One region of the Paenibacillus sp. LX16 genome, then DNA from elsewhere that is predicted to be linked to it. Evidence: riboswitches for the same ligand, from Rfam matches in the RefSeq annotation. Region 1 holds a riboswitch; each other region holds the start of a gene.

Region 1 (3,441 bases):
AATATCCGTTGTTTCCAAGATACGCAAATTCACCGTAGCACTATCGCGAGAATCGTTAGCTGCCCAGGATGGAGCGGTTGAAAACACCAGCATGCTACAAGCTACAACTGCTGCTGTAAACCCTTTAAACCAATTTTTACGAAATAACAAAATATACCCCTCCTCATTAAGGTGTATGCTTCATATACATACTTTTGCACATATATGTAAGCCTTGAACCCACCATTTCTATTTTAATCCAACGCCAGACAAAAGAGTAGTCATTTACTTAAATTATTTATGAAAAAATAATTAATTCTCTCAAAAATAAAAAACCAGCAAACCTCCTAAAAAACTCGGAGATTCACTGGTTTATCCATTTATATTCTCATTATTTATTCCACACTTGGCGCTCAGTTTGCTGGCCCACATACTCAATGCGAGTCGGATTCACGTCCAGAATGACATAATCTGGATCATCCGGTCCGGAGAACCATTCCTTCAAGGAATCGTTCCACACTTGTTTGCGCAGCCCCTCATCAGCTGTAATCTGGACGGTAGCCTCCACTTCTACGACTTCCTTCGTACCGCCAACTTCATAACCCAGCAGCAGATAAGCATTCGGATTATCCTTTAGCTCATCCACTTTATGCGTTTTGCGATCTGTCGCCAGATGAATGTTCATTCCATCGTTAAAAAGGGCCATATAGCGTACTTTCGGTTTTCCACCCTCTACCGTACCTAACGAGCAAAATTTGTTGTTATCCAAAGCCTTCACAATGGCTTGTTCTAGTTGGCTACGATCCAATGTTTCCGTTTTACCCACAGTACAACAACTCCTTTTCACGAATTAGAATTCTCTACGGCCATGCCATTTGACACCAGCCCATCTGAATATACCTACGCAGCTGTTCTGAAAATAACATGACCCGATCAGATCGGATTGATTCATGCTCATTTTCAGATCAAAGCTCACAGTAAAAGTGTACCCTGTCGTTCGGCAAATGAACCGTCATCTCTTCCTCCATGCTGGACAGACTCGCATTCAAGGCATATAATCGTCGTAGTAAACCCGAATAAATGAACCCATTAAACCATACAATGCCAGGGGTGCTGGAATCGGCCGGCTGAGAGTGTGTCCCAAGACACTGACCCTTACAACCTGATCTGGGTAATGCCAGCGTAGGAATGCTTAAGCAAGATGTGCCTTTTTTACATAGGACCATCCCTTACTTTGGTATATACAAGCGCAAGCGTCCCGGAAACTCGGGGCGCTTTTTTTGTTGAAGATTAAGTTGTTGGAAAGATCGCGTCCGGCAGATGTTATTTTTATGAAAATGGGGAATATAAGCTGTCTGATTGGACGGATAACGGGTAATTAAAGGAGAGAACACAACGATGAAGCGCATGAAAATGTTAAGCCTGGGACTGATCAGTCTGTGGCTCATGGCCCTGACCCTGACTGCTTGCGGTGGAAGTCCCTCCACATCCCAAGAAGCGGCTCCCGCTACCAACACTCAAACGTCTACTTCGGCAAAGGATCTCAAAGATGTTAAAGTCGTGCTCGACTGGACACCCAATACGAATCATACGGGACTCTATGTTGCCAAGGACAAAGGATATTACGAAAAAGCGGGTTTGAATGTCCAAATTATTCAACCTGGTTCAGGCGGAGCCGATCAAATGGTTGCTTCTAATGCTGCACCTTTTGGTTTCAGCTACCAAGAAGGCGTCACACAGGCTCGTACGCAAGGCGTGCCGCTTGTATCCATCGCTGCGGTGATCCAGCATAATACCTCAGGCTTCGCAGCCCCGGTAGATCGCGGAATTAAGAGCCCGAAAAATTTTGAAGGTAAAAAATACGGCGGTTGGGGCTCTCCCGTAGAAGAAGCGGTCATGAAATCCATCATGGATTCAGACAAAGGCGATGTGAGCAAAGTGAAGATCGTCAACATGGGCAATGCAGACTATTTTACAGCCGTGAAGCGGGATATCGACTTTGCCTGGATTTTCTACGCATGGACCGGAATCGAAGCCCAGCTTCGAGGTGAGCCATTGGATATGCTGTATGTAAAAGATTATTCCAAAAGCCTCGATTACTATACGCCTGTAATTGTGAGCAACGAACAGACGATAAAAAATGATCCTGAGCTGGTCAAAGCGTTCATGGACGCTACCGCACAAGGCTATGAATACACTATCGCCCATCCGGAAGAAGCCGCTGACATCTTAAGCAAAGCTGTACCAGAGCTGGATAAAAAACTGGTGCTCGCCAGCCAAAAATGGCTAAGCCCACGTTATCAGGACGATGCCGCGCAATGGGGCGTGCAAAAAGCGGAGGTATGGCAAAACTATTCGGACTGGATGTACGAACGCAAGCTGCTCAGCAAGCCTTTGGAAGTAGATAAAGCCTTCACAAACGACTTCTTGCCCAAGCGCTGATCATTTGTTAAAACGTTAAATAAGACTGAACTAGAGAAGTGAACGAAGCCCCACTACGCAGTCGGATGGTGCTTCCCATCGCCACCGCCCCCGGATTTCTTAATAAAAACTTATGATTAGTGTAGAAATCCGGGGAGGTTATGCTTCCGAAGCGAGCTTTCCTACGGAAAGCTTTTAAAGCGAACGCTAACGCTTGTACAGCACCATTCCGCCCACTTCGTTCTCGTTCCACTTGGTTTATTCTTTAGTCTCATAGTATCTAAAGCGCAAAAACAGATGCGCTTGTGTGTAAAAATGCCACACAACCTATCAAAAACTAAGGTGCTTTTAGGCGGTTGGCAGCGTAGCGGTTCATTTGAATCTGGAGAAGCGTAGCGCTCGCCTTTGCCGTGGGATTCTTACCTTTTAAAATTCATTCAAAGAACCCCACGGCAACAGCGATCGTAAGATCAAATGAAACGCGAAGCGGTCTCCCCGCCTTAAACCACCCTATTTTCTCAAAACAACTCCACAATAAAGGACAGGTGAATTTTCATGGCTAACACACTACTCAGTATTCAAGTCATCCCTAAAACTCCTAATAACGAGGACTCTTACCCGTATGTAGATAAGGCGATTGAGGTCATTCAGCACTCCGGCGTCAAACATCAGGTGAATCCATTGGATACGACCATGGAGGGCGAGCTCGACGAGTTGCTGAAAGTGGTTAAAGAAATGCACGAGGCTTTGACGGAAGCGGGCAGTCCCAGCGTCATTTCACAGATCAAAATCGCACATAACCCACAAGGCATCAGCATGAACAAGCTGACCGAGAAATATCGCCCATGAATCCGAAAGGCAAGAACGCATCCTGGTGGAAAAGCGTATGGCCGCCCCTTGTGGCGGTCCTCTTCTTTTTAGCGGCCTGGCAGGGGGCGGTTTCCTATTTGCATGTTGAATCCTGGCTATTGCCTGCTCCATCCCTCATCGTACAAGAGGGCATAGCCCAGACGGCGCTGCTTGGTGCCCATACATGGGCTA
Region 2 (3,441 bases), 1.9 Mb from region 1:
CGCGCACCACCTGCTGTAGTTGTTCCAGCTTCACGGATCGTGACATGCCCCTCTAGCGAACCAGTATGTAGTTTGGCAAGCTCGTCGAGAAAGGCAATCTGGAAGCTGCCTGGCCCTAGCTCTGCGGTACGTGCTGCGGCTCGGGAAGCTGCTGCACTGTAAAATGCCAAGCCTGCTGTACCTGCGAGCAGCAGGTTGGGTTCAACAGCTGCAAAGGCACCTAACACAGAGGTCAGCAGACAGCCTGCTCCGGTTACCTTCGTGAGGAGCGCGTCTCCGCCGCTTATCATTCGTGCTTCGGCTCCATCGGTGATGACGTCCTCTTTTCCAGTAATGACAACCATTGTATTGAGCGTTCGAACAGCCCGAATTGCCAGATCGACATGACCGCTGTCAGCACTGTCACCGGCATCTACGCCTTTAATCTCACGCGCTTCTCCGACAAGATGTGCGACTTCGGCTGCATTGCCCCGTACCAATGAGATTTTGACTTCACTCAGGATTCGCAGTGCTGATTCAGTTCTAAAGCTTGTTGCTCCCGCACCGACCGGATCCAGCAGGACCGGAACACCGTGTGCATTCGCCGATTGTCCAGCAATGATCATGGCATCCACCAGTTCGCGGTTCAGTGTACCGATGTTTAACACGACGGCGCCTGCTATTTTTGCCATATCTGCTACTTCCTCGGGTGCATAGGCCATCACCGGGGAGGCGCCCAATGCATACAGACCGTTGGCCGTAAAGTTGGTGACTACCACATTGGTCATATTGTGAACGAGGGGTTTGCTGTTTTGTACCTTCGTCAGGAGATCCGAATAACTTTTTTTCCATGTACTCATAATGATTATCCTCTCTATAGTTGATGGTTCAACAGGGCATTAAACGTACTTCACACATCGAATCGCCAGGCTGACTATTCCAAGACCGCTGCCTGCATCTGGACCGGCCATTCTTCCTGCTTATAAGCCATGTCCCAGAACTTATATTCCAGCTGGCAGCTCAGTATAAAATGCTCAATCATCCGCTCCCGCTCAGCAGCCGTTGCGTCTTCCGCCCAAGCATCTACACGTTCTCGGAACTTGAGTGTTGTATCATCAAGCTGGTCTCCATAGAAGCCAATCCATTCATAGAACGGATGAGACTCATCCGGCTTTACTTCATCCAGCAGCCTGCGACCAATCTCGGCATACGTCCACATACATGGCAGCAGCACAGCCAAGATCTCGCCCAGGTTGCCCTCATGCGCAACCGTCAGCATGTGACGGATATAGTGATGAGCCGACGGAGCGAGCGGATATCCCTGCAACTCTTCATAGGTCACCCCTGCGACAGCACAGAAATTTTGATGCGGATGAACCTCGCTGTGGAGAATAAAAGAGATTTGTTCATTTAATACAGCCATATCCTCCCGATTCGTGCATTTGGAGATTGCGATGCCGTATATCCGCATGTAGGCGTTCAAATATTCAAAGTCCTGTTTTACATAGTGAATCAGCTGTCCCCTTGTCAAACTTCCTTCAGCAATACCTCTCACAAAGGGGTGCTCAAAAATCGCTTGAAAAATGCCGTCCGCCTGCCGACGGAGTTCTTCTGTAAAACTCAATTTCCCCACCTCCATCAAATTGAAGAGCAAGAAGTCCTGTAAGAAAACAATTCCGGAACAACGCTAAAAAGCCGCCCCGGAAAAATGGGAGCGGCTTCAACAATAGGCCCAATACGCAAAAAAGCGTTTGAAACCTTATATACGAAGGCTCCACTTTCCTACGCTAGTACGAACTAGATCAGGTTCAAAGGGTCCAAGATACGTTCTTGTCTCAGCCATAGCGGCTCCCCTAGTGGACTTCTATTCTTTTGACTATTACTGTACATACGTTCATACGCTATGTCAAACATAGTGTGCAAAATATGAAATTTCCTCTAGTTAGGTGTTTTGGGCTTAGTGAGGGTGATGAATTACATTTTCCACTGCTTTGACCTTGGCATATTCCGGTTTCCACATTGCATCTCGTATAGCTTGTTCCACATTTGAAATGTGTGCCTGAGCTACCTGATCCTGAATCGCTGCTTTCGCTACCGCAACCGCAACAACGTACGAAACTTCGCGTAATTTTCCGATATGAGGGAGCAGCGCACCGCCAGGCGTATTCGAATCTACACCATTGGCAACAGCAACTGCTGCTGCTGTAAACATCGCAGGGGTAATCCTTTTGGCTTTAACCACAATCGCACCCAGACCCAGTCCCGGAAAAACAAAGGCATTGTTCGCCTGTCCAATCTCAAATTTCGTACCGTTATAGGTGACGGGCTCAAATGGACTTCCGGTTGCGATCAGTGCTTTGCCATCGGTCCACCGAATTAAATCCTCGGGTACTGCTTCTGCAAGGTTTGTAGGATTGGACATGGGCATAATGATCGGGCGTTCTACATGCTTCGCCATCTCCTTGATGATCTCTTCAGAAAAGGCACCTGCTACACCGGAAGTTCCAATCAATATTGTAGGCTTCACCTGACGGATGACCTCCAGCAGCGGTATTTTGCCGTCACCCGACCGGGTCCATGAGCTGACTTCATCCTTTTTGCGCACATACGGTTTCTGATACTCCAAAACGTCTTCCATATCTTCCGTTAACAGCCCGCGATAATCAAAGGCCCAAAAGGACTTGAATGAATCATCTGTGGAAAGGCCGTCCTCGATCATAGCACTCCGAATTTGATCAGCGTTACCGATCCCGGCAGCCCCTGGGCCGAAAACAAGTATTTTTTGCTCACGCAGCGGAGTCTTGGTGACACCCACCGCCGAAAGAATTGCAGCCAGGGTCACCGCTCCTGTACCTTGTATATCATCGTTGAAGGTGAGTATACTTTGACCGTATTTTCCTATAATATGGCGTGCATTTACGCTACCCACATCTTCCCAATGTAAAAGCGCCTTCGGGAATTGCGCTAACGTTTTGCTGATAAAAGTATCAATAAACTGGTTATAGGCTTCTCCGCGAACCCGTTTATGGCGGTTTCCGATGTACAGTGGATCATTCAGCAGCTTTTCATTATTCGTGCCTACATCCAGTACAATTGGCAGCACCCGCCCGGGATGAATGCCTGCCGCAGCCGTATACACTGCAAGCTTGCCAATAGCAATGTTAATCCCCCCGACACCCCAGTCCCCAATCCCCAAAATACTTTCGGAATCCGTCACGACGATCAGGTCCACATCCTCGCCGCTCAAACCGGAATTATAGAATGCTTGTCCAATACCGTTCGGATTATCTATCGACAAATATACGCCCCCAGGACGGTTGTACTCGTGACTGTATTCTTGAATCGCAGTTCCTACGGTCGGCGTATAGACTACGGGCAGCATTTCACTCAAATGATCGGTTAGCAGCCGGTAGTAGAGTACGACATTTCGGTTGTGAAGGTCGTTGAGAGAAGCATTTTTAC
Region 3 (3,441 bases), 330 kb from region 1:
CGCATCCCGGCAGCTACTGCTTCTTGAGTGTTCAGACCCTTATCCGCTGCATAGGCGCGAATGTCCTGCGTGATACGCATACTACAAAATTTGGGACCACACATCGAGCAAAAATGTGCTTCCTTGGCGCCCTCTGCCGGTAGCGTTTCATCATGGTAGGACAAGGCCCGCTCGGGATCAAGCGACAGATTGAACTGATCCCGCCAGCGGAACTCAAAGCGTGCCTTGGACAAAGCATCATCCCGCTGCTGCGCCCGTGGATGACCTTTCGCCAGATCAGCAGCATGTGCCGCAATTTTGTAGGTAATGACACCCTCACGGACATCATCCTTATTCGGCAGACCCAAATGCTCCTTAGGCGTAACATAGCACAGCATGGACGTCCCGAACCAACCGATCATCGCCGCCCCGATGGCTGAGGTAATATGATCATATCCGGGGGCAATATCCGTCGTGAGCGGTCCCAAGGTATAGAAAGGAGCTTCCTTACAAATCTCCATTTGTAAATCCACATTCTCTTTGATTTTATGCATAGGGACATGTCCTGGCCCTTCAATCATGACCTGAACATCATGATTCCATGCGATTTGCGTTAGCTCGCCCAACGTTTCCAGCTCTGCAAACTGTGCTTCATCATTCGCATCATAGATACTACCTGGACGTAGACCATCCCCGAGAGAAAAGGCCACATCATAGGCTTTCATAATTTCGCAGATTTCTTCAAAATGTGTATACAAAAAATTCTCCTGATGGTGCGCAAGGCACCAGGCTGCCATGATCGACCCGCCACGGGACACAATTCCCGTCATTCTATTCGCCGTCATCGGTATATACCGCAGCAATACACCCGCATGAATTGTAAAATAGTCCACTCCCTGCTCCGCCTGCTCAATCAGCGTATCGCGATACAACTCCCACGTCAGCGCTTCTGCTTCACCGTTCACCTTTTCAAGTGCTTGATACAGCGGCACAGTCCCAATCGGTACAGGAGAATTCCGAATGATCCATTCACGTGTGGTATGGATATTACGGCCTGTAGACAGGTCCATAACCGTATCCGAGCCCCAACGCACAGCCCAAGTCATTTTCTCCACTTCCTCCTCGATGGAGGAGGTAACCGCAGAATTACCAATGTTCGCATTGATCTTCACGTGAAAATGACGCCCAATGACCATTGGCTCACTTTCCGGGTGATTGATATTCGAAGGCAAAATGGCTCGTCCAGCCGCCAACTCCTGCCGTACAAACTCAGGCTCCACCCCTTCGCGGATCGCCGCAAATTCCATTTCGGGCGTAATGATCCCTTGCCGCGCATAATGCATTTGTGTCACTGTACGACCTTGCGAAGCACGAAGCGGACGGTTGGTCACGCCGGGAAATTCCACTGTCTCCCGTTTCGAGCCAGGTTTCAGTCCATTATCCTCCGGCTGGACGGCGCGTCCCTCGTAAGCCTCCACATCGCCCCGTTCCAGTGCCCAAGCTCGCCGTAATGGAGGCAGGCCCTGACGGATATCGACCTGATAGGATTCGTCGGTCATGGGACCGCTCGTATCATATACACGCAATGGCTCATGATGCTCCGTGCCCTGCGGCGTATGTGTAGGATGAAGAGCAATTTCGCGCTCTGGCACGGCAATGTCCGGCCGCGAGCCTTGAATATATACCTTACGGCTTCCCGGAAAGGGTTTTACCCCACTGGCTTGCTCCCCGTTTGTCTTCTCTACCTCAACTTCTTTTGTTCCTTCTGCTTCTGTCGGCTTCATTGTCCATTCCTCCCGTTTCGATGAAATGACACACCGATCCGGAACCATTCCCAGGGTGGCGCTGATCTATGCAAAAAAGCCGGTTCCCCAGGGAACCGGCTAATCTAACGAGGCAGCTATCCAGACAATGCGCATATGGAATAATCCTATTCCAATGCGTCACCGTAGACAGCAGCCGCGTATACATTTCAATGGCCGATTACTTCCCTACGCTGGTATGATCCAGATCAGGTGCAAAGGGTCCGGAATCTTGCACGATTCCATCTCAGCCCGGCATTACAGGCTCCCCCAGTAACTGTGATACTTCTATTCACATGAGGCGGATATAACAGACATCCCGCCTTCCTTACCAGACTACTTTAAATTTATGGCTTTGGCAACCCTTTTAGGTTCCCTTTACCAAGGAGACGTTCCCCATCAAATCACTCTGCTTGCTTCAACTGTGTTCATTCTTGTTACGGAAGCATAAGCCCCATTTCCTTCGCCGCTTCGATCAAAATCGGAGCAAAGTCATGTAGCGTCTCGGGTGCAAGTCGACTAACCGGGCCAGATACAGATAAAGCCGCAGTGACCTGTCCCTTCCGGTTCACAATTGGCGCTGCTACAGCAGCAGCCCCTGGCTCCCGTTCTTCATAGCTGGTCGCATAGCCCTTCTCGCGAATGTCCTGTAGCTGGGCTTTATAGACCTCCGGGTCTACCGAGAGCGGCCATTCATCCCCGCTTAGCAGGGCTTCCAGCTCCTGCGGCGGCATAAAGGCCGCCAGCACCTTGCTGGAGGCCCCTACAGCCAGCGGCATACGCGCACCTACAGGCGCGACCCTGCGGATCGCCTGATTGCTCTGCACGGCTTGTATGCGAATACGCATGCTACCGTCCCGTAAGTACAAGCTGACCGTCTCGCCCAAACGGTCACGTAGTCCTTCCATTGCAGGCTGCAACAGCACTGCCGGCTCGTCACTTTGGGACAAATGCGTGGATAGCTCCCAAATGCGGAAGCCAAGTCGATATTTTTCCGTTTCGGCATTCCGAACGACAAAGCCCCGATCCTCCAACGTAGTCAGCAGCCGATGAACCGTGCTTTTATGTAGACCAATTTTGGAGGCAATCTCCGTCAGGCCAAGATCCGAATTTGCAGTAAAACACAGCAGTATATCAAGTGCACGCTCTACAGCGCGAACGGTTAATTTACGGTCTTCCATCGTGAACCGCTCCTCTTGTATCCATATTCGTTTCACACTATGAAACATGGTTACATAAATTATATAGAATAGTCGCGGCTACTGTAAACCGATGTTTTTGTGACAACCATATTACAGAACGAGAACAAACATCGACAATTCTTTGCATCATTTTTACTTTTCCGGTTCAGGCGTTGACTTTGGATAATCCCCATCATACGATAATAGGTATCTATACGGATCTACACTACTATTTTCAAGTGGAATTATACCTAAATTCTATGAAACGAAGATCAATTTTATATAAGGAGGCTCTTACATGATTTCGACATCCCAGCGCAACGCTCAGCTACAGACCGCTGTTCAGGAGCCGTCCACCCCACTCTTTAATCCCCGTCTGCTGCGGTTCAAGCACGTTGTGATTGCTCTGCTGCTGTCGGTCGTCTTTTTTCTGTTGTTTTGTTTTATTGCCTTGCATGCTTACATCGCTTGGGTACTTA

The links. Region 1 has a riboswitch for thiamine pyrophosphate ahead of T3H97_RS02160 (ABC transporter substrate-binding protein). Riboswitches for the same ligand answer to the same signal wherever they lie in the genome.
Region 2: it holds a riboswitch for thiamine pyrophosphate, as region 1 does, so the genes downstream of both, tenA (thiaminase II) here and T3H97_RS02160 (ABC transporter substrate-binding protein) in region 1, are expected to answer to the same signal.
Region 3: it holds a riboswitch for thiamine pyrophosphate, as region 1 does, so the genes downstream of both, thiC (phosphomethylpyrimidine synthase ThiC) here and T3H97_RS02160 (ABC transporter substrate-binding protein) in region 1, are expected to answer to the same signal.

The regions. Positions count from the first base shown of each region.
Region 1 is NZ_CP141152.1:478,378-481,818, reverse strand. Features, by position in the region: gene T3H97_RS02170 (bifunctional 2',3'-cyclic-nucleotide 2'-phosphodiesterase/3'-nucleotidase) at 1-150, opposite strand, end outside; gene T3H97_RS02165 (pyridoxamine 5'-phosphate oxidase family protein) at 371-805, opposite strand; TPP riboswitch at 1,076-1,185, shown strand; gene T3H97_RS02160 (ABC transporter substrate-binding protein) at 1,378-2,421, shown strand; gene T3H97_RS02155 (MTH1187 family thiamine-binding protein) at 2,956-3,249, shown strand; gene T3H97_RS02150 (ABC transporter permease) at 3,246-3,441, shown strand, end outside.
Region 2 is NZ_CP141152.1:4,493,775-4,497,215, reverse strand. Features, by position in the region: gene thiM (hydroxyethylthiazole kinase) at 1-839, opposite strand, end outside; gene tenA (thiaminase II) at 914-1,603, opposite strand; TPP riboswitch at 1,742-1,844, opposite strand; gene T3H97_RS20050 (NAD-dependent malic enzyme) at 1,937-3,441, opposite strand, start outside.
Region 3 is NZ_CP141152.1:804,943-808,383, reverse strand. Features, by position in the region: gene thiC (phosphomethylpyrimidine synthase ThiC) at 1-1,763, opposite strand, end outside; TPP riboswitch at 1,951-2,063, opposite strand; gene T3H97_RS03620 (IclR family transcriptional regulator) at 2,219-2,962, opposite strand; gene T3H97_RS03615 (alpha/beta hydrolase) at 3,261-3,441, shown strand, end outside.